Regions from separate parts of the Cellulosimicrobium sp. So1_17 genome, predicted to be linked through region 3. Evidence: predicted binding sites of a transcription regulator. Region 3 holds the regulator's gene; each other region holds the start of a gene.
The links. The regulator HrcA, encoded in region 3, represses chaperone genes, less so after heat shock. The targets are predictions, from matches to a motif close to TTNGCACTCGNNNNNNNCGAGTGCNAA.

Region 1 (10,013 bases), 820 kb from region 3:
GGTCACCGGCCTCACGCCTGCCACGACGCTGCGGCAGTGGGGCGACCAGCTCCGCATGCTCGGCGGCATGCGCGGCACGCTCGACGTGTTCCAGCCGATGATCTTCGAGCGCACCGCGCAGGACATGGTCGAGGCGACCGCCACCCGCCAGTGGCGCGAGGCGCACGGCGTCGACATGGGATGGTTCGCGCGCCGCCGCCTGCGCCGCCAGGCGCGGGACATGGTCCGCCCCGGCGTCCGGGTCCCGGACCTGCATGCCGCCCTCGTCGAGGTCCAGGCACAGCGGGCGGTCTGGCAGAGGCAGGCACCGGGTGGCGGCTGGCCGCGCCTCCCCGAGGGCCTCGCGGCGATCGAGGACACGCACGAGGCCGTCCGCATCGACGTCGAGGAGATCGAACCGGTCCTCGCGGGCACGCCGCAGGGCGCCGGGCTGCTCGACCTCCCGCTCGTCGACCTCGCCGCGCGCCTCGACACGCTCGCCGAGGACACGGAGTCGCTCGACCGCCTCCCCGCCCGCACGGCGGTGCTGCGCCGGCTCTCCGCCGCCGGGCTCGACGACCTGCTCGCCGACCTCGCCGAGCGGCGCGTCGAGACCGACCTCGTCGGTCCGGAGCTCGAGCTCGCGTGGTGGAGCTCGGTGTTCGAGCAGGTCCTCGCGCAGGACCATGCGCTCGCCGGGCAGGACGGCGCCGGGCTCGACGCGCTCGCGCGGCGCTTCCGGGAGCTCGACCGCGCACACGTCGCGTCGCTCGCCTCCCCCGTGCGCGTCGCGGTGCGTGAGCACCTCGCCACGGCGATGCGCGAGCACCGCGACGAGGCCGAGGACCTTTTCACCGAGCTGCTCGAAGGGCGGCTCGTCAGCCTCCGCGAGACGTCGGAGAAGCACCCGGACGTGCTGCGGCGCCTGCGGCCCGTCGTCGTCGCGACGCCCACGCTCGTGCCGCACCTGCTGCCGCCCACCCGCACCGTCGACCTCGTCGTGCTCGACGCGATCGAGCACGCTCCCGTCGAGCTCGTCCTCTCGGCGCTCGCGCGCGGGCGCCAGGTCGTCGCCGTCGGCGACCCGCGGGCGTCCTCGGCGTCGACGGTGCACGACCTGGCCGACCTGCTCCCGACCGTCACCCTCCTCGCGGACGGTTCGCAGCGGGACCCGTACGTCACGACCTTCCTCGCCGAGCACGGCTACGCCGGCGTCCTGCGGCCCGCGCCCCTGCCCCGGGCCGAGGCCCTCGTCCGGCTCGACGTCGTCGACGGCGCCGGGATGCCCGACCCGACGTCCGGGGCGGTCGAGAGCACGCAGGTCGAGGTGGACCGCGTCGTCGAGGTCGCGATCGAGCACGCGCTGACCCGGCCCGACGAGTCGCTCGCGATCGTCACCGTCACGCAGCTGCACGCCGACCGCATCCGCGAGGCGCTGCTCGTCGAGGTGCGGCAGAACCCGGCGCTCGCCGGCTTCTTCTCCGCGTCGCGGCCCGAACCGGTCGTCGTCGCCGACGTCTCGGGCGTCGCCGGCCTCGTGCGCGACACGATCGTGCTGTCCGTCGGCTTCGGGCGGACGCCGCACGGCCGCGTCCTGCACCGCTTCGGCATCCTCAACACCCCGGGCAGCGAGGCGATGCTGCTCGACACCGTCGGCGCGGCGCGCAGGCGCCTGCACGTGGTGTCCTGCTTCGCCGCGGTCGACCTCGACCCCGAGCGCCTGCGCGGCGGCGGCGCGAAGCTGCTCGCCGAGGTGCTCGACCTGGCCGAGCAGCGCAACGGCGTGGCCGACCAGGTCACGCTCGGCAACGGCGTCGACGTGGGCGGCACCCCCGACCGGCTCGTGCTCGACCTCGCGGAGCGCCTGTGGCGCGCCGGGCTCGTGGTCGAGACCGACTACGGCGTCGGCGACGGCGACCGCATCCCGCTGGTCGTCGGGCACCCCGACCTGCCCGGAGAGCTGCTCGTCGCCGTCCTCACCGACGACACCGCCTACGTCGCCGAGCGCAGCGTCCGCGTGCGCGACCGCCAGACCGCCGAGCGGCTCGAACGGATCGGCTGGACCGTCGCGCAGGTGTGGTCGGCCGCCGCGTTCCTCGATCCCGCGAAGGAGGCCGAGCGCATCCGGCGCGTCGTGCAGGACGTGCGCGACGCACGCCTGCCGGAGACCGGGGGCGTGGCCCAGACCGGTGGTGGCGACCGGATCGTCGTCGTGCCGGTGCTCGACGACGACGCGGACCACGGCGACGACGACCTCTGACAGCCCGCGCCCGTGTCAGGGCGAGGGGTCACGGGGGTGATCCGTGGCCCTGACACGGTGGTGGCTCGGCGAGGGTGTCAGGGCGAGGGGTCACCGGGGTGACCCGTACCCCTGACAGGTTGGTGGCGCGTGCCCGCACGGTGCGACGATGGTCCCGTGACCTCTGCCCCGCACGACGACACCTCCCAGGAGCCGACGCCGGGACGTCCCGGCGCCCGGCGGCCTCGCCGCGCGGTACGTCGCGGCACGGAGACGGCGGCGTTTGCCGGGGTGAGCGACGACGAGCGCCCGGGCGGCTGGGGGGACCCGGCGACGACCGACGGCGCAGGCAGTGGACAGAACGACGACCGACTGCTGCAGGACGTGCCCCCGCACTACGGGAAGCACTGACACGCACGAACCGGGGCGGCCGCGCCGTGGGCACGGACCGCGGCGGGGCGGGCACGAGGAGGCCCTCGACGCGGTGCGCCGAGGGCCTCGTTCCGCCGAGAGCTCCGGTCGGAGCCGGTCAGAACCGGTCGGTGGGACCGCCGAGCGGGCCGCCCGTGGGTCCTGCACCGGGCGAGCCCGGTCCGCCCTGACCCGGTGCGCCGGCCTGCGCGGCGAGCAGGTCGCGGATCTCCTGGAGGACGCGGACGTCCTCGGCCGGGGCCTCCGGCTCGGGCTCGACGTCCTTCTTGCGTCGCGCGGCGAGGTGGTTCATCGGCAGCACGATGACGAAGTAGACCGCGGCGGCGACGCACAGGAACTTGAACAGTGCGTCGAGGATCAGGCCGAGGCTGAAGACGGCGTTGTTGACCTCGAAGGTCGCCACCTGTGTGAGGTCGACCTGACCGAAGAGCGCCGCGATGAGCGGGCTGATGAGCCCGTCGACGATCGCGGTGACCACGGCGCCGAACGCCGCACCGATGACGACGCCGACCGCGAGGTCGATCGCGTTCCCGCGGAGCACGAACTCCTTGAACCCGTTGAACACGCCCTTCATGCAGATACCTCTCCTGTCGCTGGTCCGCGTGGCAGCGGCGCCACGACAAGTGCAGGAACGATCTTCGCAACGGGTCGGACGAGCGGCAACAGCGGTCTCGGGCTCCGGACGGTCGTGCGTCAGGCTGCGACGGCGGCCTCACGGGACGAGGACTGCCGTCACCTGGCCCCAGCCCGCGACGGCCGCGAGCCGTTCCGCCTCCTCCGGGAGCACCGCGACGAGCGTGACCTGCTCACCGGTCACGGTCGGCGAGCCGAGCAACCCACCCGAGGCCGACTCGCCCGGTCGACCGGGCACGACGACGGCGCCCCGCGCGAGGTAGGGGCTCGCACCGTCGGCCGGCGCGGGCTCGCCGGCGACGCCGGTCAGGCCCGTAACGGCGGACGCGACGAGCAGGTCCACCCGGTCGCCGGCGGCGAGGAGCCCGCTGATCCCGGGGTCGAGGCGCACAGGAGCCACGACCGTGCCGGGCGGCGCCGCGGAGACGAGGTCGCCCGCAGCGACGAGCGACTCCTGCAGCGCGGTCCCCGGCGCGATACGGACGGAGGCGGACCGTCCGACGGCGTCGTCCGGCGACCGCAGAGCCTCGGGCGCGAGGTCAGCGGGGACGTCGACGACCCGGACGTCCGCCGCGGCGAGCTCGGCACCGGCGGAGACCTCGCGCGCGGTCACGACGACGGGGACGGTGGGCGGAGGATCAGGACTCAGTGCCGAGACGGCCGTGGCCGCGGCGACGCCGCAGCACAGCGCGGCGACGGCGAACCGCAGGCGCCACCACAGCACCCCGGCACGACGGCGCGCCGAGCGGGCACGCGCACGGGCGTCGTCGGGCAGGGAGCCGCCGGGTCGAGGGGTCGAGACCATGGCCGCGACCGTAGCGGCGAGCGGCGCAGGACCGCCGTCGTCCCTGGGGACGACGGCGGTGGTGAGGCCCGTCACGGCGGCGGCGATGCCGACGACGCGGGCCTGTGGTCGACCGTGCGCGGCAGGTTGCCGCGCGGCTGACCGGGACCGGTCAGGAGGCGGGCGTGCTCGCGGTCGAGCTCGTCGACGAGGACGAGCTCGAGGAGGTGCCGTCCGAGGAGGACCCGGACGACGTGCTCGGGCTGCTCGCGCTGCCGTTCGACGAGCTCTTCGCGCTCGTGGACGCCGACCCGGACTTCCCGCCGGAGCGCGAGTCGGTCCGGTAGAAGCCGGAACCCTTGAAGGTCACGCCGACCGACGAGAACACCTTGCGCAGGCGCCCGGAGCACTCCGGGCAGACCGTGAGGGCGTCGTCCGCGAAGGACTGGTGGATGTCGAAGGCGTGACCGCAGGCGGTGCAGGTGTACGCGTAGGTGGGCACGGGTTCTCCTCGTTCACGTGACGGCGACTCGACGGGGGCCGGGCCTCTGCCGCCAGGTCAACACTCGCTGGCACTCGAATCTTCCGAGTGCCAATCATACGCGGGCGGGCGTGGACCCCGGCCGGGGTAGTCTCGCACCGTGTCTGCGCACGAACCCGTCGAGAAGCCTGCCGGTGACGACCCTGAGACCGTGACCGGCACGCGCCCGGCGCGGCGCACCGGCCGGCGCGTGCTCGTCGCCGTCGCTGCCCTGCTCGTCGTCGTGCTCGTGGCGGTGACCGTGCTCGTCGTCACGACGGTCCGCCGGCCGCTGCCGCAGACGGGCGGCGAGATCACGCTCACCGGGCTCGACGCCGAGGTCACGGTGCTCCGCGACGCGCAGGGCGTCCCCCAGATCTACGCCGACACCCCCGAGGACCTCTTCCGCGCCCAGGGCTTCGTCCAGGCGCAGGACCGCTTCTTCGAGATGGACTACCGCCGGCACGTCACGTCCGGACGGCTCACCGAGCTGGTGGGCGACAACCCGGACGCGATCGCGGCCGACAAGGTCACGCGCACCTTCGGGTGGCGCGAGGTCGCCGAGCAGGAGTGGGACATCGTCGCCCCGGAGACGAAGGCGTACCTCCAGGCCTACGCCGAGGGCGTCAACGCCTACCTCGAGAACCGCAGCCCGGGCGAGGTCGCGCTCGAGTACACGGTGCTCGGCCTGCAGGTCGACGTCGCGGAGCCCGAGCCGTGGGACCCCATCGACTCGCTCGCGTGGCTCAAGGCCATGGCGTGGGACCTGCGCGGCAACTACGACGACGAGCTCGACCGGGCGCTCGCGTACGGCACGCTCCAGGACCCCGCGCGCGTCGCCGAGCTCTTCCCGGCGTACCCCTCGGACGTCAACGCGCCGATCCTCCAGCCGGGCGAGCTCGAGAACCCGCAGCGGGTCTCCGCCGAGCTCTCGCCGGAGGCCGCGCAGACGTACTCGTCCGAGGGTCTGCAGGCCGCCGTCGCGTCGGCGGACCGCGCGCTCGCCGCCGTCCCCGTCCTCATCGGGCGCGGGGAGGGGACGGGCTCGAACTCGTGGGTCGTCTCCGGCGAGCACACGGCGAGCGGGCAGCCGATCCTCGCGAACGACCCGCACCTCGGCCTCTCCGCTCCCGGCATCTGGGCCCAGGTGGGACTGCACTGCACGACCGTCGGCCCCGACTGCGCCTTCGACGTCGCGGGCTTCTCCTTCGCCGGGTTCCCGGGCGTGGTCATCGGGCACAACGCCCAGCTCGCGTGGGGGCTGACCAACATGGGCGCCGACGTCACGGACTTCTTCGTCGAGCGCGTGCGCGACGACACCTACCTGCGCGGCGACACGTGGGAGCCGCTCGACGTCCGCACCGAGACCCTCGAGGTCGCGGGCGGGGACGACGTCGAGCTCGAGATCCGCTCGACGGTCCACGGCCCGATCGTCTCGACCGTCGTCCCCGCGACCGCCTCCGCCGAGGACACCCCCGCTCCGGACACACGCCTGGGCGAGTACGCCGTCTCGCTCCAGTGGACCGCGCTCGAGCCCGGCCGCACCGCCGACGCGGTCTTCGCCTTCAACCTCGCCGCGAACGCCGAGGACATGCAGGCCGCCGCGGCCCTGTTCGAGGTGCCCGCGCAGAACATCGTCTTCGCCACCGCGGACGGCCACATCGGCTACCAGGCCCCCGGGAAGATCCCGGTCCGCCAGACGGTGCCCGACGCCGCCGTGCCGTCCGACGGCACGTGGCCCCGCGACGGGTCCGACCCACGCTACGACTGGCAGGGCTACGTCCCGAGCGACCAGATGCCGCGCGTCGTCGACCCCGCCGAGGGTTTCGTCGTGGCTGCCAACCAGGCCGTGCTGCCCGCCGGCCTCGAACCGTTCCTCACGACGGACTGGGACTACGGATACCGCTCCCAGCGCATCCGCCAGCTCCTCGAGGAGGAGATCGCAGCCGGGCGGGCGGTCGACGTCGACACCATGAACGAGATCCAGGTCGACGACCGCAGCCCCTACGCCGAGGCGCTCGTCCCGATCCTGCTCGACCAGGACATCGACGACGACTTCGCCGCCCAGGGCCAGGAGCTCCTCGCCGACTGGGACTACCGGACGGACACCGACTCCGCCGCCGCGGCGTACTTCGCCGCCGTGTGGCGCAACCTGCTCGAGCTGACGTTCTGGGACGAGCTGCCGGAGTCCGCGCGGCCGAGCGGCGGCAGCCGGTGGCTCGCCGTCGTGCAGCGGCTCGTCGAGAACCCCACGGACGCGTTCTGGGACGACCGGCAGACCGTGAGCGTCGTCGAGACCCGTGACGAGGTGCTGACGCAGGCCCTGATCTCCGCCCGGCTCGACCTCACCGTCGAGCAGAGCAAGCAGCCCTCCGACTGGGCGTGGGGCAAGCTGCACCAGCTCGCGCTCGAGCACCCCGTCCTGGGCGGGTCGTCGATCCCGGCGCCCGTGCGCGACTACGTCAACCCCGACCCGGTGGGCATGCCTGGTGGCTCGTCCATCGTCAACGCGACGGCCTGGGACGCGGCGTCGGGCTCCTTCGAGGTGACCGCCGGACCGTCCATGCGCATGGTCGTCGACCTCGCCGATCTCGACCGCTCCACGTGGGTCACCGTGACGGGCGCGTCCGGCCACCCGGCGTCGAAGCACTACGACGACCAGCTCGGCACCTGGGCGCGCGGCGAGACCTTCGCCTGGCCCTTCACCGTCGAGGCCGTCGCCGACGCGGGGACGGACGAGCTGACGCTCGTCCCGTAGCGGACACTCGGGTCGCGTCCGCGGCGGGTCGAGATGTGTGCTTGGGCTGGCGCGCTCGTGGTCGTGTCCGCGGCGGGGTCGAGGTGTGTGCTCGGGCTGGCGCGCCGTCGCCACCTCCTGTCGGGTCGCCTTCTCGCGCGCGCTTCTACGCCCTTCGCACACACCTCGACCCCGCCGCTCGTCCTGCCCGTCACCGCCCGACGGTGCGGGTCGGTCGTGCCTGTCGGCGCGCGACGGCGTGACGCGGGCTGGTGGTGCGCGTGGCCGCCGGCCGACGGGGCGGGCGCGTCGTGCTCGTCACGGCCTGGTGCGGGACGACCGGGGTGAGACGACGAGGGTCGGGGCGGGTGACGTGCGAAGGGCGTAGAGCCGCGCGCGTGAAGCGAGGACGACGGGCCGGAGGTGACGGCGCGGCAGCCCGAGCGCGTGACCCGGTCCGGCCACCCAGCCCGGCCACGCGCGTGCACCGACGACCAGCGCGCACCGACGACGGGAGCGCGGCGACGACGAGGGCTCAGGGGAGCCAGCGCCAGCCGAGGGGGGTGGCGACGGCGTCGACGGTCTTGTCGTGCCGTTCGAGGGGGAGAGGGCGGTCGTCGGCGTCGTAGACCTCCTCGGGGAAGACGACGGCGACGACCCTGGCGCCGGGCCGGGTGTGCTCGAGGGCGCGGTCGTACCAGCCGCCGCCCTGGCCGAGCCGTACGCCGCGCGAGTCGACGGCGAGCGCGGGCGCGACGACGACGTCGGCGAGCGCGAGGGCTTCGGGCCCGAGGGGTGCGGTGCCGGGTTCGGGCGGGCGGCCGGGCGCGCGGACCTGCAGGTCCGCCGGGCCGGCGTACTCGGCCCAGTCGCGCTGCAGCCCGGCGCCGAGCACGGGCAGCAGCACGCGCACGCCGCGCGCGGCGAGCCGTTCGAGCATCTCGGCGGTGCCGGGTTCGGTGGGGCGGGCGGCGTAGGTCGCGACGCACGTCGCCGCCGCGACCTCGGGGATCGTCTCGATCACGTCCGCGATGGCGACGGCCGCTTCCTTGCGGAGCCGTTCCGAGCGGGACTGTCGGTTCGTCCGGATGGCCTTGCGGAGGATCTCCTTCGCGTCCTCGACCTCGATGCTTCCGTGCAGGGGGTAGGGCTGGTCCGGGCCACTCATGTCCCTATTGTCACCCGGGCGCCGCGATGGGCCGTCCGCCGCGCGGGGGATGTCTCGCCCGTCGTGCACGGGTACGGGGTTCCCTGGACGCTCCGGACGGACCTATGATCGGGATCGTACTAGTACGGACTCCTGACAAAAGCGCCTGCCGCTCGTGTCAGGGCCGGCCTGCGCCGACCAGTGAGGACGCCATGACCGCGCCGACGACCGCCCTGACGACCGCTCCGTCCACCGAACCGACGCGCCGTCCGTCCACGGCGCCGGCGCCCCGTCCGTCCGGCGCTTCGGCCACCGCGTCGCCGCTCCGGGCCACCCGTGCCGCGGTGGTCCTCGCCGCCGGTCACGACGCCGCGTCGCGCGACCTGCTCACCCGGCCGCTCGGGGACGCGACCGTCGTCGAGCTCGCCGTCGCGACGGTGCGCAAGGTCGTCGACCCGCGCCGCGTCGTCGTCGTGGTCTCGCCCGACGACCCGACGGTGCGCGAGCTGCTCGGCGAGGACGTCGTCTACGTCGAGCAGCCCGAGCCGCGGGGGACGGGTGACGCGGTCCTCGCGGCCCGTGAGGCGGTCGCGTCCGTCCTCGGCGTGGGCGCGGACGGTCCTGTCCTCGTCGCCTACGCGGACACGCCGCTGCTGCGTCCCGAGTCGCTCCTCGGCGTGCTCACGCGCCACACGCTGACCGGGGCCGACCTGTCGTTGCTGTCGGCCGTCGTCGACGAGCCGCAGCCGAGCTCGGGCCTCGTCGTGCGGGCCGGCGGCGAGATCAGCGCGATCCTCGAGCCGGAGGACCGCGCGGGCGCGCCGGTGGGGGAGCGACCCGAGGTCAACGTGGGCGCCTACGTCGCCTCGCCGGCTCTGCTCTTCCGCGAGCTCGAGGCCATGGCCGCGGGCGGCGAGCACCGGCTCACCGAGCTCGCGCGCCGCGTCATCGGGGCCGGTCGGCGGATCTCCTCGTACCGGATCTACGACACCGACGAGGTGCGCGGCATCAACACGCCCGACGAGCTGCAGGAGGCCGCGGACGTCGTCCTCAAGCGCCTGTTCGTCCCGACGAAGAACACGGACACGAAGATCGTGTTCGGCACCGGGGGCTGGCGTGCGGTGATCGGCGAGGGCTACACGCTCGCGAACGTCCGCCGGCTGTGCCAGGCCATCGCGAACGAGACCGTGCGCCAGGGGCTCGACGGCAAGGGCGTCGTCATCGGCGGGGACCGCCGCTTCCTGTCGCGCGAGTCAGCGATCGCCGCCGCGGAGGTCTTCGCGGGCAACAACATCGCGGTCACGCTCCTGCCCGACGACGTCCCCACGCCTCTCGTGACGTTCGCCGCCCCGTACCTCGGCGCGGCGTACGGGATCATCGTCACGTCGAGCCACAACCCGCCCGAGTGGAACGGCATGAAGGTGTTCCGCCAGGACGGGTCGCTACCGCTGGACGACGAGACGGACCGGTACCAGGACGAGGCCAACGCGCTCTCCGTGGACGACGTCATCACGCTCGACATCGACGTCGCGCGCCGCACGG
Region 2 (10,013 bases), 1.5 Mb from region 3:
CGATCTTGTGCTTGCGCAGCAGGGCGGTCGCGTCCTCGCGCGAGATGCCGGACGGGCCCGTGATGAGCGGCTGACGCGTCATGACCTCGTCGACCTTCGTCGTCGCCCACTCGGCGACGGGCGTGAAGCGCAGGTCCCGGTTGGTGACCATGCCGACGAGGCGCTGCTGCGCGTCGAGGACCGGGAAGCCGGAGATGCGGTACTCCCCCGCCGTCCGGTCGAGCTCCTCGAGCGTCGCGTCCGGCCCGATCGTCACGGGGTTGGAGATGATGCCGGTCTGCGTCCGCTTCACCAGGTCGACCTGGTAGGCCTGGTCCTCGATGGAGAGGTTGCGGTGCAGCACGCCGATGCCGCCCTGACGTGCCATCGCGATCGCCATGCGGGACTCCGTGACCGTGTCCATGGCCGCCGAGACCAGCGGGACGCGGATCGAGATCTCGCGCGTGAGGCGGGTCGTCGTGTCGATGTCCGACGGCGCGAGGTCCGAGTAGCCGGGCTGCAGCAGCACGTCGTCGTAGGTGAGCCCGAGGAAGCCGAACGGGTCGTGCCCGGGCACGGGCGAGGGGGCGGGCGTGGAACCGAGGGCGGGCGAGGCGGTCACATCCGAATTCTACGCCGCGAGGCCGCCCGGTATTCCCGCACGAGAACCGTCCCCGGCTCGCCCGCCGCGTGCCCGGCGGGCCCCGTCCGGCCGAGGCGCGGTGGTCAGCGCACGACGGCGAGGAGCTCGTGAAGCAGCCCCGGGAAGCTGCGCACGCGGTGCACCGTCGGGGCGAGCGGGAGGTCGGCTGCGACGTCGTCGCTGGGCAGGCCGACGAACACCGGGAGACCGGGGTTGGCCTCGAAGGTGGCGTGCACGATCCCGAGGTCGGGCCGGGTCTGCGTCGTCACCATCGCGACGGCCGCGGGGCGGACCATCGTCACGAGCTCGAGCGTGCGGTGGACGTTCGCCGGACCGGTGACGATCCGTGCCATCGCGCCGTGCGCTCCCAGCGCGGCCGCGAGCGCGTGCGCGGCGAGCGGCAGCGGCTCGTCGGGCGCGGCGAACACCAGCACGATGCGGCGCATGCGGCTGGGGTGGTTGCGCGGCGGGCCGCCCGCCGCGACGATCGCGTCCTCGCGCGACTGCGTGTACTCGCGCAGCGCACCGAGCGTCGCGTTCGCGAGGACGACCTCGGGCACCTCGCCGGAGGTCGCGAGGACCGTGCGCTCGGCGAGACGGTCGAGCGCCGGCTCCACCAGGTCGGACCACCAGTCGGCAGGGTCGACGCCCGCCGGGATCCGCAGCAGGCGGTCGCACGTGCGCTGGTCGTAGGCGATGGCCGCGTCGACGGCGTCGGAGACCGTCACGGGCCGCGCGTCGCGCAGCCCGCCGATCCGGGGTGCCGAGGGACCGCGCTTCTCCCCGCCCGGGACGGCGCGCAGGAACGGCCGCGGCCCGACGCCCCGCGGGGCCGGGCCGCCGTCGTCCTCGTCGTCCTCGTCGGCGTCGTCGGCACCGTCCAGGTCGTCGGCGTCGACGGTCGCGTCCACGGACTCGAGGGTCGCGTTCGTCCCACGGTGGGCCGCGAGCTCGTCGCCGTCGGCCGCGAGGGCGTTCCGGGCGGCGTCCGCCGGGGCCACGCCCTCGAGCGTGAGGCGCCGCATGATGAACAGGCGCGCGACGTCGTCGTCGGTGTAGCGACGGTGCGAGCCCGCCTGGTGCTCGGAGGGGCCCAGCCCGTAGCGCCTGTCCCAGGTGCGCAGGGTCGCCGGAGCGACGCCGAGGCGTCGGGCGACGACGGCGACGGCGAGACCGGGACTGTGGGACATGGTCGGTCGGGCTCCCTCGGGGTCGGGGGCGGACCGCACGGAGGTCATGGATCGATTCTGCCGATCACCACCAGGTCCCGCCACTCGCCGGACCCCACCTCGACCACACCGTGACCTCGTTCGCGCCGCGCGCTGTGCAGCACTTGTTCACGGTGCGGACGAACGCGCCAGGCCGTCGTGGCATCGCGCCGCCGGCGTCTCCCGGCCCGAGGTCGCGCCCGCGCGACCGGTCGCCTGGCGCGATGCTGGAGGCACGCGCGTCGAGACCTCGCCACGACCTGCGGATTCACGAGATCGACACAGGGACTTGAACAACCCCTGCAACGCTTGTAGGTTGTTCGCCATGGCAGAGATCTCGAGGCTCCCCGGACCGGTGATGGAACTCTGGGAATGGCAGTACCAGGGCTCGTGCCGCGATCAGGACGACACGTTGTTCTTCCACCCCGAGGGCGAGCGAGGCTCGACGCGACGACGACGCGCGGAGGCCGCCAAGGCGATCTGCCACTCGTGCCCGGTGATGATGCAGTGCCGCGAGCAGTCGCTGCGCGTGCGCGAGCCCTACGGCGTCTGGGGCGGACTGAGCGAGGACGAGCGCGCGGCGATCCTCGCCGGGTCGGCGCGCAAGACGGGCTGACCCCGACGGCTGACCGTTGCGGTCCGACGACGCACCGCAACGGAACGGCAGACCGGTCGGTGCGCGCGCTCACCACGAGCGCGCCGGCACGCCACGACGGGTGGGGCGACCCGTCGGCGGCACGACAGGGCCCCGCGACCATGACGGTCGCGGGGCCCTGTGGCGTTCGGTGCCGGCTGCGTCAGCCGACGACCACGGCGAGGATGTCGCGCGCGGACAGGACGAGGTAGTCCTCGCCGCCGTACTTGACCTCGGTGCCGCCGTACTTGCTGTAGATGACCTTGTCGCCGACGGTCACGTCCAGGGGGACGCGGTTGCCGTTGTCGTCGACACGGCCCGGACCGACGGCCAGGACCTCGCCCTCCTGGGGCTTCTCCTTGGCGGTGTCCGGAATGACCAGGCCGGATGCGGTCGTGGTCTCGGCCTCGAGGGCCTTCACGACGATCCGGTCCTCGAGCGGCTTGATGGGGACCGACACGTCGGACCTCCCCTTTCGCGATGAGAACTGCTGACGGTTGGGTCGAGCGCACCGTGGCTGGCCGTCGTCGCGGGTGCCGGCAGCCGGGTCGCTCGTGGGGTGGCCACCGTCGCTGACGGCGCCGACCCGCTGCCCAATCTAGGTCGCGGTTAGCACTCGGTCAAGGCGAGTGCCAGCGTGTTCGCGCAGGGCGACGCAGCACGGACCACCGCGCTCGCCGATCGGCACCTCGTCGGTCCCGGGCGCACGCGGGCGCACGTCCGTGGAAGGATCGACGCATGGACGCCGCCGCACTGTCGAAGCTGCTCAGCCCCGAGGGCTGGGCCCTGCTCGGCGCGCTGCCGCCCTACGACGAGCACCAGGCCCTCGTCCTGTCGGCGGGCCTGCGGGCGAAGGGTGTCGACCCCGACCTGGCCGCGGCCGCGCTCACGCAGTCGCGCCTGCGGGCCGCGGCACGCGCCAAGTTCGGGGCGTTCGCCGACGGGATGCTCTTCACCCAGCCGGGCCTCGAGCAGGCGACCCGGCTCGTCGTCGCGGTCCGGCACGCGCAGCGCTACCTCGGGGTCGGCGTCACCAAGGTCGCCGACCTCACGTGCGGGATCGGCGCCGACTCGCTCGCCTTCGCCGGGACCGGCCTCCACGTGCTGGCGACCGACGTCGACGAGCTCACCGCCGCCCTCGCGACCGTCAACCTGCGGCACTTCCCCGAGGCCGAGGTGCGCCACGGCGACGGGCTCGCGCTCGACCTCGCGGCCGAGGGCGTCGAGGGCGTCTACGCCGATCCCGCGCGGCGCACCCGCTCCGGGTCGCGCGTGTTCGACCCCCGGGCCTACGCCCCGCCGCTCGACGCCGTGTGGGCCCTGCGCGACCAGGTCCCGGCGGTGGGTATCAAGGTCGGTCCCGGGATCTCCCACAACGGGCTGCCGGCCGACGCGGAGACCGAGTGGGTGTCCGTCGACGGCGACGTCGTGGAGGCCGCCCTGTGGTTCGGTCCGCTCGCCCCTGAGGGGCCCGGGCGCGCCGCGCTCGTGCTCACGACCCGGACCGACGCCGACGGGACCGAGCACACCGTCGCGCGTGCGCTCGCGCACCGCCCGGGCGACGCCGACGTCACGGCCGACGCCGGCGACGTCGGGCACTACCTGTACGAGCCGGACGGCGCGGTGATCCGCGCGGGTCTCGTGGCGCACGCGGCGGCGGAGCTCGAGGGCCGGCTCCTCGACCGGACCATCGCGTACGTCACGACGGACTCCCCCGCCCCGGTGGGCGAGAACGGTCTCGCCGCCGGGCTCGCGCGCGGGTACCGCGTGCTCGACACCATGCCGTTCGGCCTCAAGCGGCTGCGCGCGTACCTGCGCGAGCGCGGCGTCGGGCGCCTGACCATCAAGAAGCGCGGGACGGCCGTGACGCCCGAGCAGCTGCGCAAGCAGCTCGCGCTCACCGGCGACGCCGAGGCGACGCTGGTCCTCACACGGGTCGGGGGTCAGCAGCGCGTGCTCGTCGTCGACCCCCTGGACCGGCCCATCGCGACCGGGCGAGAGGGCTGACCCGTGGAGATCCCCTTCGCCCGCTCGGAGCGCTCGACCGTCGGCCTCGAGTGGGAGCTCGCGCTCGTCGACACCGACTCGGGGGACCTGCGGCAGGTCGCGCAGACGGTGCTCGACGCCGTCCGGCCCGCCGGGGGCGGCGAGCACCCGTCCATCAAGCAGGAGCTCCTGCTGAACACGGTCGAGGTGGTCAGCGGCGTGCGGCGCACGGTCGGCGAGGCGGGCAGGGACCTCGAGCGCTCGATCGACGAGATCCGCGCCGTCACGGACCCGTTGCGCGTCGAGCTCATGTGCGCGGGCACGCACCCTTTCGCGCGCTGGGCGCAGCAGAAGGTCACCGACAAGCAGAGGTACACCACCCTCATCGACCGCACCCAGTGGTGGGGGCGGCAGATGCTCATCTACGGCGTGCACGTGCACGTGGGCGTCGAGGACCGCGACAAGGTGCTGCCGATCCAGCGCGCGATGCTCACGTGCTTCGCGCACCTGCAGTCGCTCTCCGCGAGCTCACCCTTCTGGGGCGGCAAGGACACGGGGTACGCGTCGAACCGCGCGCTGATGTTCCAGCAGCTGCCCACCGCAGGTCTGCCGTTCCAGTTCGAGGGCTGGCCCGACCTCGAGGGCTACGTCGCCGACATGCTGCACACCGGCGTGATCGACGACTTCAGCGAGATCCGCTGGGACCTGCGCCCGGCCCCTCGGTTCGGCACGCTCGAGACCCGCATCTGCGACGGCACGACGAACATCACCGAGCTCCTCGCCCTCGCCGCGCTGACCCACTGCCTCGTCGAGCACTTCTCGACGCTGCTCGACGAGGGCCGCGAGCTGCCGACGCTGCCCCCGTGGTTCGCGCAGGAGAACAAGTGGCGCTCGGCCCGCTACGGCATGGACGCGATCATCATCCTCGACCGCGCGGGGAACGAGGAGCTCGTCACCGACGCCGTGACACGACTCCTCACCGAGCTCGAGCCCGTGGCCGCGCGGCTCGGGTGCCTCGACGAGCTCGACGGGGTCCGCACGATCCTGCGGCGCGGCGCGTCGTACCAGCGCCAGCGCGCCGTGGCACGGCGCAACGGCGGCGAGCTGGACGCCGTCGTGCGCTCGCTGGTCGCCGAGATGCGCGCCGGCCGGCCGCTGTGAACCGCCCTCAGTAGTCCCGCAGGACGACGCCGCGCTCCGCGGCGCGCTCCGCGAGCCACCCCTCGGACCACTCGTTCGTGCCGCACGGCGACGACGACCGGTCCGCCGCCTCGCGCGAGTACCCGCCCCACGACAGCACGCGGCACGACGCGTCGGTCTCGACCGCACGCTGCCACTCGTCGTCCTCGGCGAACCCCGAGTCGACGGCCGACTGCACGACGTCGAAGTCGTGCCACCACTGGATCATGTGCGACAGCTCGTGCGCGAGGAGGAACTCCTTCGTCGCGGGGTCGGCCCCGTCCGCCCACCAGACGAAGAGGGTCCGCGGGTAGGAGGGGTGGAAGCAGCCCGCCACGCCGTCCTCATAGGCGTCGTGCTCCTCGACGTGCACCATCCCGCAGTTGTAGGCGGGGTCGTCGGTGAACACGACGTCGACCCCCTCGTTCGCGGGGTTGAGGGCGAGGAGCCACTCCGTGGGATCGGGGTGGGCGGGCAGGAAGGCCGGCGCGGACGACGTCCCACCCGGCACGGGGTCGGGCAGCGGCTCGGCGTGGTCACCCGCCCGCCAGCGGGCCTCCGCCCCCGACGCCGACGGCGCGGCGTCGGGACTCGGGTCCTCCCACACGGTGGGCGGCGGGACGGAACCCTCCTGCTCGGTCGGGAGCCCCGCCGCGTCTGCCGGGTCCGTCCCGCCGAGGGCGTTCAGGACGTACGCGGCGACGGCGACGACCACCACGAGGCCGGCCATCGCACCACGTCCACGACGGACGCGGCCGCGACGAGCCGTGCCGGAGGGTGCCACGTACCCGTACCCGTCCGTACGCACGGGCTGCGGCGGTGCGGCCTGGGCGACGAGGAACCGGTGCTGCGCCGACCAGTAGGCCGCCGCGCGCTCGGCGTCGGCGCGGTACGGTCCCGTCGAGGTCGCCGCCGCGTGCCACCACGCCTGCGCTCGGCGCAGCGCCTCCTCCGGGGTGAGCCCCGGCTCGGGAGGGCTGCTCACACGTGCGTCACGGTGAGCGGCATCGACGAGTCGACGCCGATGTCGAGGCGCGAGGGCGCCACTCCCGCGCGCACGACGGCGGACCCCAGGGCGGCGATCATCGCGCCGTTGTCGGTGCAGTACCGAATCGGCGGGATGCGCAGCTCGATGCCCGCCTCGGCGCAGCGCTTCGCGGCCATGTCCCGGAGCTGCGAGTTGGCGGAGAACCCGCCGCCGACCACGAGGGTGTCGACGCCGTGCCGCTCGCACGCGGCGATGGTCTTGGCCGTGAGGACGTCGGCGACGGACTCCGCGAAGGAGGCCGCGACGTCGTGCACGGGGATCTCCTCACCGGCGTCCTGCCGTGCCTCCACCCACCGCGCGACGGCCGTCTTGAGACCGGAGAAGGAGAAGTCATAGGCATGCTTCTCCTGGTCCTTGCGCGCCGTCAGGCCACGCGGGAACCGGATCGCGGTGGGGTCGCCCTCGCGCGCGAGGCGGTCGATGTGCGGTCCACCGGGGTACGGCAGGCCGAGGAGGCGGCCCACCTTGTCGAACGCCTCGCCCGCGGCGTCGTCGAGCGTCGAGCCGAGCTCGGTGACCGACGTCGCGACGTCGTCGACGAGGAGGAGCGAGCTGTGCCCGCCGGAGACCACGAGGGCCATCACGCGCTCCGGGAACGCGCCGTGGACGAGCTCGTCGACGGCGGCGTGCCCGATGACGTGGTTCACGCCGTACAGGGGCTTGCCGAGCGCTAGGGCGAGCGCCTTCGCCGCGGACGCGCCGATCGTCAGCGGCCCGACGAGCCCGGGACCCGCGGTGACGGCGATCGCGTCGACCTCGGACAGGTCGACGTCCGCGGTGCGGAGCGTGCGCTCGAGCGTGGGGATCATCGCCTCGAGGTGGGCGCGCGACGCGACCTCCGGGATGATGCCGCCGAACCGCGCGTGCTCGTCCATGGAGCTCGCGACCGTGTCCACGAGGAGCTCGCGACCGCGGACGAGCGCCACCCCGGTCTCGTCGCAGGACGTCTCGATGCCGAGCACGAGGGGCTCGCCGCCGCTCGCGACCACAGAAGAATCCATGGGCCCAGGGTAGTCGCGCGGAGGCCGAGCCCTGGGCTGTCGCGCACGTCACATGCTCTGTCGGGAAGATGGTTGAAGACTTGACCGTTGCCCGGGGCATGACCACCGAGACCCTTGCCCCCGCCTCCCTGCAGATCGACGACGCCACGGCCGACCGCCTCTTCCGCGCGGCCCGGACGACGCGCGACTTCACCGACGCGGAGGTGACCGACGAGCAGCTCGCCGCGGTGTACGACCTCGTCAAGTGGGGCCCGACCGCGATGAACACGCTGCCCCTGCGCGTGCTCGCCGTCCGCACGGCCGAGGCCCGGGAGCGCCTCGTCGCGCACATGGCCGACGGAAACAAGGAACGCGTCGCCGCCGCTCCGCTGTCCCTCGTCGTCGCGTACGACCCCGCCTTCCACGAGCACATGGACGTCCTGTTCCCCCACGTGCCGGGCATGCGCGAGAACCTCGCCGGTGCGCCGGAGGTCCGGGACGAGATGGCCCGCACGAACGCTCTCCTCCAGGCCGGCTACCTCCTCGTGGGGCTCCGCGCCGCGGGGCTCGCCACCGGACCGATGAACGGCATGGACCGCGACGGCGTCGACGCCGAGTTCTTCGCCGAGAACGGCTGGCGGTCGCTGCTCGTCATCAACGTCGGCGTCGCCGCCGGTGCCGGCACGTCGTACCCGCGCGCCCCGCGTCTCGCCGCCGAGCAGGCCGTCGCCGTCGTCTGACTTACACGCCCGGCCCGGTCTCGACAGGCCGGGCCGGGTCGTTCGACCACTGCGACCACGACCCGGCGTAGAGCGCCGCGTCGATCCCGAGCGTCGCGAGCGCGGCGACCTCGTGCGCCGCGGTGACGCCGGAGCCGCAGTAGACGCCGACCGGGACGTCCGCGGCCGGCCCGGCCGTGACCCCGAGCGCAGCGAACCGCTCGCGCAGCGCCGCGTCGTCGAGGAACGTCCCGTCGTCGGCGAGGTTCGCGGTCGTCGGCGCGCTCGTCGCGCCCGGGACGTGGCCCGCGCGCGGGTCCACGGGCTCGACCTCGCCGCGGTACCGCTCCTCCGCCCGGGCGTCGAGCAGCACGCCCGACGCCGCGAGGCCGGCCGCGCCGTCGGCGTCGAGGACCGGCAGCGCGCCCGGGGTGACGACGACGTCGCCCGGCTCGGCGCGCACCGCACCCTCCTCGACCGGTAGGCCGGCACGCTCCCACGCGGGGAGGCCGCCGTCGAGGATCCGCACGTCGTCGTGGCCCGCCCAGCGCAGCAGCCACCACGCGCGCGCCGCCGACGTGCCGCCGACGGTGTCGTAGACGACGACCCCGCGGTCGCCGCGCACGCCCCACCGACGGGCTGCGTCCTGCAGGTCCTGCGGGTCCGGCAGGGGGTGGCGCCCGGCGGTGGGCGACGGCGGCGCCGCGAGCTCCGCCTCGAGGTCCGCGTAGACCGCGCCGGGCACGTGTCCTGCGAGGTACCGCTCGCGCCCGTCGGTGACGCCGAGCGCCCAGCGGACGTCCAGGACGACAGGGCCGTCGTCGGTGGCGAGCGCCGCCGCGAGCGCCCGCGCGTCGACGAGGACGCGCTCCCGGGGCGTCACGCGAGGACGCTCCCCGCGTCCGACGCCGTGCCGTAGTCGGGGTCGTCGTCGCGCAGCGGCGTGAGCTCGAGCCGCATCGTGTACGCGTCGACGTCCTCGGGCTGGTAGTACCGCTTGCGGATGCCGAGCTGCTCGAAGCCGTGCTTGGCGTACATCGCGAGCGCGGCGTCGTTGTCGACGCGCACCTCGAGCAGGACCGCGCTCGCGCGCAGCTCGCGCGATCGCGCGACGAGGGCGTCGAGGAGCGTCGAGCCGACGCCCTGCTGCTGGAACGCCGGGTCGACGCCGATGGTCATGATCTGCGTGACGTCGCCGTCGAACCACAGGCCCGCGTAGCCGACGACCGGCTGCGGTCCCGCCGCGTAGAGGCGCACGGGCTCGGCCGCGACGTACCAGCGCCCCAGCCCCGCGAGCTCGTCGGCGAGCATGCCGTACGTCCAGGCGCCACGGCCGAAGAGCTCGCGCTCGAGCTCGACCACGCGGTCGAGGTCCGCCGCGCGCAGCGGGCGCAGGCGGATCTCGTACCGGCGCGCGCTCACCAGGGCTCCGCCGTGGCCGTGCCGTCGCTCACGCGCTTCGCGCCCGCCGGCTCCTGGACGTCCGGGCGCCGCAGGTACAGCGGCTCGGTGGGCTGCTCCGCGCCGGCGTCGCGCCGGGCCATCGCGAGCCGGGCGAGCACCGCGGCGTCGGGGACGAGCGGGGCGTCCTCGGCGAGGTCGAGCACGTCGGCGTACAGCGACGCGCCCTCCCCGAC
Region 3 (10,013 bases):
GAGCGCGACGTCCCCTGCCTGGCCGGTGACGGCGATCTCGTTGCCGCGCACGTGCACGTCCACGGCGGGGAAACCGTCCTCGACCGCGCGGAGCACGGAGTCGCCGCTGCCGAGGAGCGCGACCATCGGGACGTGGCCCGGGATGACGATGCGGTGCTCGACCCGGTGCTCGGAGGGTCCTCCGTCCGGCGAGCCGGGCGCGGTGTCTCGTGGCAGGGATGTCATGAGCCGGCTTGCGCCGCTTCGCTCCTTCGTTCGGGCAGTGGTACGGGTGGGACACGTGCTACGGGTGGGACGGGTGGGACACGTGCCCCGGGGCACGCCTCCATCGTACCGAGCACGCGGTGGGCGCACACGCCCTTTCGTCGGGCGACGGTCAGGCCGGCGACCAGCCCAGCTCGGCCCCGGCGACGACGTGCCCGTGCACGTGGAACACGCTCTGCCCGGCGCGCGGCCCGGAGTTGAAGATCAGGCGGAACTGCCCGTCCGCGAGGTCGCCCGCCACCTCGTCCGCGAGCGCGACGACGTCGCTCAGCAGCTCCGGGTCGGCCGCGGCGAGCTGCGCGATGTCCCCGTGGTGGTCGCGCGGGACGACGAGGACGTGCACGGGCGCCTGCGGGTCGATGTCCCGGAACGCGATCGAGCGCTCGCTCGTCGCGACGACGTCCGCAGGGACCTCGCCCGCGACGATCCGGCAGAAGAGGCAGTCGGTCTCGGTGCTCGTCATGCGGCCGAGGCTAGTCCACGACCCCGGTCCCCGCCCGGGCCGGCACCCGGTCGGCCGCCCGTCGTCAGGCGCGGTCGACGCCCCAGCGCCCGAGCCGCTGCGCGAGGAGCGCGATGGCCACGGGTCCCGCCGTGGACGTCCGCAGGACGTGCGGCCCCAGCCGGGCGGCGACCGCCCCCGCGGCGGTCAGCGTCTCGAGCTCGCGCTCGGAGATCCCGCCCTCCGGCCCGACGACGACGAGCACCTCCGGGGCCGGGGCGCCGTCCGCCGCGGGCGCGGGCAGCGGGACGTCGGCGAGCGCCGTCGTCGCCTCCTCGTGGAGGACGAGCACGAGGCCTCCCGCGGCGAGCGCCTCCGCCGCGCGCACCGCGAGACCGCGCGAGTCGACGGGCTCGGCGACGAGCGGGAGTCGCGCCCGCCGGGCCTGCTTCGTCGCGGTGCGCACGGTCGCGAGCCAGCGGGCCCGCGACCTCGCCGCGCGCTCGCCGCGCCACACCACGACGGAGCGCTCCGCCTGCCACGGGACGACGGCGTCGACGCCGACCTCGGTCGCCGCCTCGATGGCCATCTCGTCGCGGTCGCCCTTCGCGAGCGCCTGCACGAGCGTCACGACGACGTCCGGCGCCGGCTCGCGGTCCACCTCCTGGACGAGCAGCGTCACCGTGCCCGCGTCGGCGTCCTCGACGACGCAGCGCAGGCGCACGCCGTCGCCGTCGACGACGTCGACCCGCTCGCCGCGCGCCTTGCGCTGCACGACCCCCGCGTGGCGCCCCTCGGCACCGTCGAGGACGTACCGGTCGCCGGGGGCGACGCGGTCGATGCCGGTCTCGGCCAGGAAGACGGGGGCGCTCACGGGCGCGGCTCGCTCACGGGCATCCCTCAGCGTCCGGAGAGCTTGTCGCGCAGGCGCGAGAACACGCCCGGGTGCGCGGCGGACAGACGCGGGTCGGGACGCTCCTCGCCCCGCAGCGTCGCGAGCGAGCGCAGGAGCTGCTCCTGCTCCTCGTCGAGCGCCGTGGGGACCTGGACCTCGATGTGCACGTTGAGGTCGCCGCGACCCGCGCCGTGGAGGTGCCCGACTCCCAGGTTCTTCAGCGTGACGATCTGACCCGGCTGCGTGCCGGGGCGCAGGTCGATCTCCTGCGCGCCGTCGAGGGTCTCGAGCTCCAGGACGGTGCCGAGCGCGGCCGCCGTCATGGGCACCTGGAGCGTGCAGTGCAGGTCGTCGCCGCGGCGCACGAACGTGTCGTGGTTGCGCTCACGGATCTCGACGTACAGGTCGCCGGCCGGACCGCCGGCCGGGCCGACCTCGCCCTGGGACGTGAGCTTGATGCGCGTCCCGGTGTCGACGCCCGCGGGCACGTTGATGCTGATCGTGCGACGGCTGCGGACCCGGCCCTCGCCCGAGCACTCCGCGCACGGCTCCGGGATGACGGTGCCGAAGCCCTGGCACGCGGCGCACGGGGCGCTCGTCATGACCTGGCCGAGGAACGAGCGCGCGACGCGCTGGACCGTGCCGCGGCCGTGGCACACCTCGCACGTGCGCGGCGAGGTCCCGGGGCGGCAGCACGAGCCGCCGCACGTGCCGCACACGACCGCGGTGTCGACCTGGAGCTCGCGCTTGGCGCCGAACGTCGCCTCCGCGAGGTCGATGTCGAGGCGCACGAGGGCGTCCTGGCCGCGGCGCGCCCGCGGGATCGGGCCCTGCTGCGCCTGGCCGCCGCCGAAGAAGGTCTCGAAGATGTCCTGGAAGCCGAAGCCGCCGCCCATCGGGCCGCCGGCCCCGCCGCCCGGGGCGGTCGGGTCCACGCCGAGGTCGTACTGCTGACGCTTCTCCGGGTTGGACAGCACCTCGTAGGCGCGCGCGACGTCCTTGAACCGGTCGCCCGACTCCTCCCCCGCGACGTCGGGGTGCAGCTCGCGGGCGAGCTTGCGGTAGGCCTTCTTGATCTGGTCCGGGCTGGCGTCGCGGGCCACGCCGAGGATCTCGTAGTAGTCGCTCACACGTCACTCTCTGCTGGTGCCGGGCGCCGGGGATCGGGCCCGACGGGGTCGATGGTCGTCGATCGGTCGTCGGTGGTCGTCGCTGCGCGGCCGGTCACGTGCCGAGCGCCCGCGACAGGTAGCGGGCGACCGCGCGGACGGCGGCGATCGTCCCGGGGTAGTCCATGCGCGTGGGGCCGATGGAGCCGACCAGGGCGACCGTGTCCCCGTCGTTACCGTAGCCCGTCGTGACGACAGACGTCTCCACGAGCCCTTCGAGCCGGTTCTCGTGACCGATCCGGATGTTGACGCCGGACTCGGCGGCCATCTCCGTGAGGAGCCCCAGGAGCACGACCTGCTCCTCGAGCGCCTCGAGGACGGGGCGCAGCGCGTGCTCGAAGCGCATGCCGGCACGCGCGAGGTTCGCCGTCCCGGCGAGCACGAGGCGTTCCTCGCTCTCCTCCGCGAGCGTCTGCGCGACGAGCTCGCCGACCGCCCGCACGAGCGGGGCGTCGTCGGGGTGGAACGTCTCCGCGACCTCGGCGAGCCCCGGGGTGAGGTCCGCGAGCCGCTTGCCTGCGGCGGCGGCGTTGAGCCGGGCGCGGGCCTCGGCGAGCGTGCCCTCGTCCGGGACGCTGGCGACCTCGAGCGTGCGCTGCTCGACGCGCCCCGTGTCGGTGATGATGACGACGAGGAGGCGCTCCTGCCCGACGGGGACGAGCTCGAGGTGGCGCAGCCCCGAGCGGCGCAACGACGGGTACTGCACGACGGCGACCTGGCCGGTGAGCTGCGCGAGCAGCCGTCCGGCGCGCGCGATGACGTCGTCGAGGTCGACGCCCTCGGACAGGAACGTCTCGATCGCGCGCTTCTCCGGCGCGGAGAGCGGCTTCACGCCCGAGAGCCGGTCGACGAAGAGCCGGTAGCCCTTGTCCGTCGGGATGCGGCCCGCCGACGTGTGGGGCTGCGCGATGTACCCGGCGTCCTCGAGCGCGGCCATGTCGTTGCGGATCGTGGCCGGCGAGACGCCGAGGCCGTGGCGCTCCGTGAGCACGCGCGACCCCACGGGCTCGCGCGTGAGGACGTAGTCCTCGACGATCGCCCGCAAGACCTCCAGCCGGCGTTCCTCGCTCACGTCCACCTCCTGCGTCCCCGCGTACCGCCACCCGGCGCTGCACGCACCCGGGGCATCGGCACTCTCGCCCGTCGAGTGCCAACTCTACGCGGCCGGTGCCCGGGTCGAGGCTGCCTCCGCTCCGCGCGAACGCAGGTCGACCAGACCGACGACCAGCGCGACGGCCACGAGACCGATGGTCACGAGCATCGCGCGTCCCGTCGCCCGCGCGCCGTCGGCCCCGGCGGCGAGGCCGCCGTAGTACACCGAGAGGATCACCGAGATGCCCACCGCGGACCCGATGCGCTGACCCACCTGGATCATGCTCCCGGCCACCCCGCCGCTGGCGACGGGCACCTCGGCGAGGGCGAGCGTCTGGTTGGGCGCGATGACCATGCCGCTGCCCGACCCGGCGACCAGCAGAGCCGCCGCGAGCGCCCACCCGACGACGGCGGGCTCGTCCCCGAGCGTCCGGACGACCACGTCCGCGGTCACCATCCCCGCCAGCACGAGCACCAGACCGGCGACGACCAGGCGGCGACCGAGCCGCGCGACGGCGCGACCGGCGAGCCAGGCGGAGACCCCGGAGGCCGCCGCGAACGGCATCCCGACGAGCCCCGACTGGAGCGGCGTGTAGCCGACCTCGTCCTGCAGGTAGAGCGTGACGACGAGGAAGATCCCCGTGAAGCCGGCGAAGTACGCCATGCCGAGCAGCGCACCGTTGCGGAACGACGAGAGCCCGAGGACCTGCGGGTCGAGCACGGCGGCCCCGGTCCGCCGCTGGTAGCGACGCTCCCAGGCCACCGCCACGACCCCCACCGCGAGACCCAGGGCGAGCCACCACCAGCGCGACGGGTCGTCGTCACGACCCGTCGTCGTGACGAACGGCAGCATGACGGCGACCGTCACCGCGGCGAGCAGGGCGAGCCCGACGAGGTCGAGCCGGCGCGGCCCGCGCCCCCGCGCGGGCGTGGGCGCGGGGACGAGCCGCCACGCGAAGGGCAGCAGCACGGCGATCACGGGGATGTTGACGAGGAAGATCCACCGCCAGCCGTCGGCGGAGCCGGCGACCGCGAGGATGACGCCGCCCAGCAGCGGGCCGATCGCCGTCGAGACGCCGATGGTGGCGCCGAACAGGCCGAACGCCCGCCCGCGCTCCGCACCGGCGAAGAGCTGCTGGATCAGGCCCACCACCTGGGGGTTCAGCAGTCCGGCGCTCACACCCTGGAGCAGGCGCGCGACGCCGAGCAGGTCGTCGGTCGGGGCGAGCCCGGACGCGAGGCTGAACACCGCGAACCCGACCAGCCCGGAGATGAACAGGCGACGGCGCCCGCCCGCGTCCCCGAGCCTGCCCGCGGGGACGAGTGCCAGGCCGAACGCGAGCGTGTACCCGGCGACGATGAGCTGCAGCTGGCTCGGGCCGGCGTCGAGCGACTCCTCGATCGAGGGCAGGGCGACGTTGACGATCGACACGTCGAGCGTCGTGACGAACCCGACGGAGAGGCACACGGCCAGGACGCGCCAGCGCTGCCGGTCGCGCTCCGGGGTCTCGGTCACCGCACCGTCGTACCACCCGGCACGCCGGTCCGCCCGTCCGGAGGGACGGTGCGGCGAGACGTGCGGGGCGTGTCGCAGCGCCGCGCGGCGCGACACCCGAACCTAGGGTGGCTGCGTGCCTGCAGACCGCTACGGATCCGACGTCCTCGGGGGCCCCGCGACGCCCCACCACCGCGCGCGCCGCGTCTCGCGCCCCCAGGCGGCCGAGCGCGGCCTCGTCGTCGAGGAGGTGCAGACGGGCTGGGTGGGGGCGGTCGTGCGGGTCGAGAAGTCCGGCGGCATGCACGTCGTCGTCCTCGAGGACCGTGCGGGCCGCACGCGGACGTTCCCGCTCGGCCCGGGGTTCTGGGTCGACGGCGCGCCCGTCGAGCTGACGGCGCCCGTGACCTCGCGGGCGCCCGCCGCACCCGCACGGACCGCGTCCGGGTCGCGGGCGGTCGCCGGTCAGCGGGCCCGCGTCGCGCGCGGCAGCCGCATCTGGGTCGAGGGCAAGCACGACGCCGAGCTCGTCGAGAAGGTCTGGGGCGACGACCTGCGCGTCGAGGGGGTCGTCGTCGAGCTGCTCGACGGCGTCGACAACCTCGCCGACGCGCTCGCGGACTTCGGCCCGACGCCGCAGCAGCGGGTCGGGGTGCTCGTCGACCACCTCGTGCCGGGCAGCAAGGAGCAGCGCCTCGCCGACGCGGCCCTGCGCACGGTCCCGCGGGGGACGGTCCTCGTGCTGGGCCACCCGTACGTCGACGTCTGGCAGGCCGTGAAGCCGGGGCGGGTCGGCCTCGAGCGGTGGCCGGTGATCGAGCGCGGCACGGAGTGGAAGCGCGGCATCCTGCGCGAGCTCGGCTGGCCGGCGTCGTCCCAGGCCGACGTCGCGCGCGCGTGGCAGCGCATCCTCGGCACGGTCCGGAACTACGCGGACCTCGAGCCGTCGCTGCTCGGGCGGGTCGAGGAGCTCATCGACTTCGTGACGGCGCCCTGACCCTCGGTGACGGCGCCGCACTCGACCGGCCGGCACCCCGCAGGGCGCCGGCCGGTTCGGTGGACGACGGTCAGGCGGGCACCTGGCCGACGAGGCGGCGGTAGGCGAACGCGACGGCGACGTAGCTCAGCGGGATCGTCACGAACAGACCGAGCCCGCACGGGATCGCGCCGAGGATGTTGATGCCGAGCAGCGCGAGCAGGAGCAGGAACACCGACCCGAAGTTCTTCGCGACGACCGACCAGCTCGACCGGATCGCACTGATCGCGTCCTGGCCCTGGTCGAGCGTGAAGTAGTAGACGAACGCGGAGAAGATCACGACGGCGATGCCCGGCAGGACGCACAGGAACAGGCCGATCGTGGTGAGGATCGTGACGAGGAAGGCGGCCAGGACGACGTTGACGACGTTCCCGATCCGGAAGAAGGCTGCGACGTCCGGCCGCCGCCCCGCCGACTCGTCGAGCGCACCCCGCGTGAGGAACGCCGTGATGAGATAGCTGATGATCGCGCCGAGGACCGAGAGCAGGACGCTCGTGACCGTGATCCCGCTGACTGCCGCGAAGTTCGTGTCGCCGAAGTCGTAGGAGTCCGTGAACCGGTCGAAGCTGCCCGTGATGAGGTTCCACGCGACGTTCACGGCGATGAGGATCAGCGCGACCAGGATCCACGGACCGAGGTTCGACGTGACCTTGCGCCAGGCGTACGAGATCGCCTCGCCCACGGCGAAGGCGGGACCCGTGTACCCGCTCGCCGGTGCCCCGGGCGGCGGGTATCCGGGCGTGGCGCCCGGCGGGTAGCCGCCTCCCGGGCCGGAGGTCGGCGGGGGGTATCCGGCGCCTGGTGGCGGGTAGCCGGCCTGCGCACCCGCGACGGGCGGCGGGTAGCCGACGTCCGGTGGCGTTCCCGTGTCCCCCGAGGTCCCGTACGAGGGCGGGCCTTCCTCCGGCGACGGCTCCGCCGGCGCGGGCTCTGCCGGCGCGGGCTCTGCCGGCGGAGGCCCAGCCGGCGACGAGGCCTGCGACGCGTCCTGGTCGGCGCCTCCGGCCCCCTCGGGGCTGTCGCGGCGTGGTTCGTCGCCGGGGTTGGCGGGATCCTGCGTCATGGGTCCACCTCGCTCCTTCTCGGGACGGCGTCCTGGCTCCTACGATGACCGCTCCTGCCGGCCACCGCTCGCCGGCGCGCCGAGCGGCCTCGAGAGACCGGCCGGCACGAGAAGAGGGAGGCGCCGGGCGGCACCTCCCTCTCGTCGTGCGCAGGACCGTCAGACGGGCTGCTCCTGGTTGAGGCGTCGGTAGACGTACGCGGTGGCGATCTGGGCGACGGGCAGCGCGACCAGCAGGCCGACGTAGCAGAGCAGCGAGCCGACGATCTGCGCGGCGTAGACCGCGAGGAACAGCAGCAGGACGGTCGCGAGGTTCCTGCTCACGACCGTGAAGCTCGCCTTGAACGCGTCGAACACCCCGAGGTTCTTGTCGATGACGTAGAAGATCGTGAAGAGGGCGAAGAACGCGAAGACGATGCCCCCGACGATCGTGATGCTCAGGATGCCGATCGCCAGCCCCATGAGCAGCGCGGTGAGGATGACGTTGCCGACGTTCGGCAGGCGGAAGAAGTCGGCGTACTCGAGCTTCTTGCCGCGCGTGACCAGCAGCGAGACGTTGACGACCACGCCCTGCACGAGGAACCCGAGCACGGCCATGACGGCGATGAACGCGAAGAGGCCGAACCCGAAGACGAGGCCGCCCGAGGTGCTGATCTCGTTCGTCACGGGGTCGATGCTGGTCGCGGCGGTACCGATCAGCAGGGCGTAGAACACGATGCTCAGCACGGCCAGGGCGGCGACGTACGTGAGCACGCCGCCGATGATCACGCCCGCGTTCTGCGTGAACTTGTTCCAGCCGTACGTGAACGCCTCGCCGATCTGCACCGGCTGGCCGACCTGGCCGTAGGGCGTCCCCGGCGGCGGGTAGCCGGGCTGGCCGTACGGCTGACCCGGCGGCGGGTAGCCCGGCTGGCCGAACGGCTGACCCGGCGGCGGGTAGCCCGGCTGGCCGAACGGCTGACCCGGCGGCGGGTAGCCGGGCTGGCCGTACGGCTGACCGGGTGCCGGCTGCTGGCCGTAGGGCTGTCCCGGCGGCGGCCCCTGCCCGTACGAGGGCTGCCCCGCGGGCGGCGACCCGTAGGGCTGGGCGGGCGGCTCGCTCCCGGGAGACGGGGCAGGGTCCGGTCCGCCGTAGGGCGAGACCGGGGGCTCGGCAGGAGCCGCCGACGGTGTCGGCTCGCCGGGAGCCGACGAGGTCGGCTCGGCCGGGGGCGCGCCGGCGGTCGTGTACGGGTCCAGCGGTGCAGCCGGCTCGGGCCGCGCTGCGGGCTCGGGCTGCGCTGCGGGCTCGGGCTGCGCCGCACCGGGCAGGTCGGGTGCCCCCGGCTCCTGCGGCACGCTCGGGTCGTTCTCGTCGCGCGGCGGGCCGCCGGCGCTCGTGTCGCTCATCGCGTCTCCTCGTTCGGTACGACGACCGCCGGCGCGCACCGACGTCCCCCGGTGTGGAGGACTCGTGCCATTCGCACATTTCGCGGTCGGGTACACGATGTCGGCAAACACCGGCGGGCGCTAGACGAAACGCCGACCCGGGCCCCGGTTCACCCGCGCCGTCACGGTCACCCGAGGGCGGCGGCCCGCGTCAGACCGTCGAGGACGACCGAGGCGTAGGCACCCGACCCTGCCTGCGTCGGGTGCACCCCGTCCGGGCCGAGGAGGGAGGGGTCGGCCGTGGCCGTCGCCGACCAGTCGGCGACCACGACCCCGGGGTGCCTGCTCGCCGCGGCGACCATCTGGCCGTTGGTCGGTGCCACCCATGGCCGGTCCGCGTAGCCCGTCACGAGGACGACGCGGCGCTCCGGACCCACGGCGGCGAGGACCGCATCGAGGGTCGCGGCGCTCGCGGTGCTGTTGGTCCCGAGCGCGACGACGACGAAGGGACGCAGGGTGCCGGCGTCCCGCAGCGCCGCCAGGATCGCCGGGGCGTCCTGGATCTGCCGGGAGACCGCGCCGTCGACGTAGACGCCCGGCAGCGCGGCGGACAGCGCGGGGGTGCTCGCGAGCGTCACGGAGTCCCCGACCACGGACACCTGGTCGCCCGCGGGCGGCACGGGGGGCGCCTGGTCCTCGGGAGCGCCTGCCTCCGTGGGGACGCTCGGGTCCGGCGGCCCCGGAGCAGCGGTGTCCTGACCGGCAGGGTCCTCGGGCACGGAGTCCTCGGCTGCCGGGGCCCCGGTCGCGGGGGCCACGGGAGCGAGGGACTGCGGTGCCGACGCGGCGGAGCCGGCCTCGCGGGTCTCGCGCGCGGCCCGCTCCCCTGCGGCGATCTGCTGCTCGACGCTCGACGTCGCGGGCGCCACGACGACCCCCGTGACGGCCAGCCCGAGGACGACGGTGCAGGCCGCGGCCAGCGCCCAGCCCGCGCTCGAGAGCGCGCCCTGCTCGCCCGCGCGGGGACGCGCCGTGCGGGCGAGGCGGTGCGCCGCGCCGCGCAGGCCGGAGGTGAGCACGGGGCGTTCCACGTACCGGTACGAGGCTGCGGCCGCCACCACGGTCACCGTGAGGGTGACTGCGACCACCACGGGGTCGACGTCGCCGGGCGGGCGGGGACCGGCCACCG

Region 1: ACZCLJ_RS17785 (FmdB family zinc ribbon protein) is a predicted target of HrcA. The motif match lies at 4,637-4,663, and genes of this name have one in related genera.
Region 2: groES (co-chaperone GroES) is a predicted target of HrcA. The motif match lies at 3,074-3,100, and genes of this name have one in related genera.

The regions. Positions count from the first base shown of each region.
Region 1 covers NZ_CM143702.1:4,022,086-4,032,098, forward strand. Annotated here, with positions in the region: gene ACZCLJ_RS17765 (hypothetical protein) at 1-2,239, shown strand, start outside; gene ACZCLJ_RS17770 (hypothetical protein) at 2,396-2,629, shown strand; gene mscL (large conductance mechanosensitive channel protein MscL) at 2,748-3,224, opposite strand; gene ACZCLJ_RS17780 (SAF domain-containing protein) at 3,363-4,088, opposite strand; gene ACZCLJ_RS17785 (FmdB family zinc ribbon protein) at 4,240-4,569, opposite strand; gene ACZCLJ_RS17790 (penicillin acylase family protein) at 4,799-7,345, shown strand; gene ACZCLJ_RS17795 (5-formyltetrahydrofolate cyclo-ligase) at 7,860-8,492, opposite strand; gene ACZCLJ_RS17800 (NTP transferase domain-containing protein) at 8,684-10,013, shown strand, end outside.
Region 2 covers NZ_CM143702.1:1,747,146-1,757,158, forward strand. Annotated here, with positions in the region: gene guaB (IMP dehydrogenase) at 1-601, opposite strand, end outside; gene ACZCLJ_RS07720 (MerR family transcriptional regulator) at 706-1,860, opposite strand; gene ACZCLJ_RS07725 (WhiB family transcriptional regulator) at 2,156-2,446, shown strand; gene groES (co-chaperone GroES) at 2,628-2,924, opposite strand; gene ACZCLJ_RS07735 (class I SAM-dependent methyltransferase) at 3,203-4,471, shown strand; gene ACZCLJ_RS07740 (glutamate--cysteine ligase) at 4,475-5,611, shown strand; gene ACZCLJ_RS07745 (hypothetical protein) at 5,619-6,614, opposite strand; gene tsaD (tRNA (adenosine(37)-N6)-threonylcarbamoyltransferase complex transferase subunit TsaD) at 6,611-7,678, opposite strand; gene ACZCLJ_RS07755 (malonic semialdehyde reductase) at 7,777-8,397, shown strand; gene ACZCLJ_RS07760 (sulfurtransferase) at 8,399-9,259, opposite strand; gene rimI (ribosomal protein S18-alanine N-acetyltransferase) at 9,256-9,798, opposite strand; gene tsaB (tRNA (adenosine(37)-N6)-threonylcarbamoyltransferase complex dimerization subunit type 1 TsaB) at 9,795-10,013, opposite strand, start outside.
Region 3 covers NZ_CM143702.1:274,133-284,145, reverse strand. Annotated here, with positions in the region: gene ACZCLJ_RS01220 (PhoH family protein) at 1-225, opposite strand, end outside; gene ACZCLJ_RS01215 (HIT domain-containing protein) at 377-727, opposite strand; gene ACZCLJ_RS01210 (16S rRNA (uracil(1498)-N(3))-methyltransferase) at 792-1,580, opposite strand; gene dnaJ (molecular chaperone DnaJ) at 1,607-2,731, opposite strand; gene hrcA (heat-inducible transcriptional repressor HrcA) at 2,826-3,842, opposite strand; gene ACZCLJ_RS01195 (MFS transporter) at 3,927-5,378, opposite strand; gene ACZCLJ_RS01190 (DUF3097 domain-containing protein) at 5,494-6,354, shown strand; gene ACZCLJ_RS01185 (DUF2189 domain-containing protein) at 6,425-7,456, opposite strand; gene ACZCLJ_RS01180 (DUF2189 domain-containing protein) at 7,616-8,845, opposite strand; gene ACZCLJ_RS01175 (acyltransferase family protein) at 9,013-10,013, opposite strand, start outside.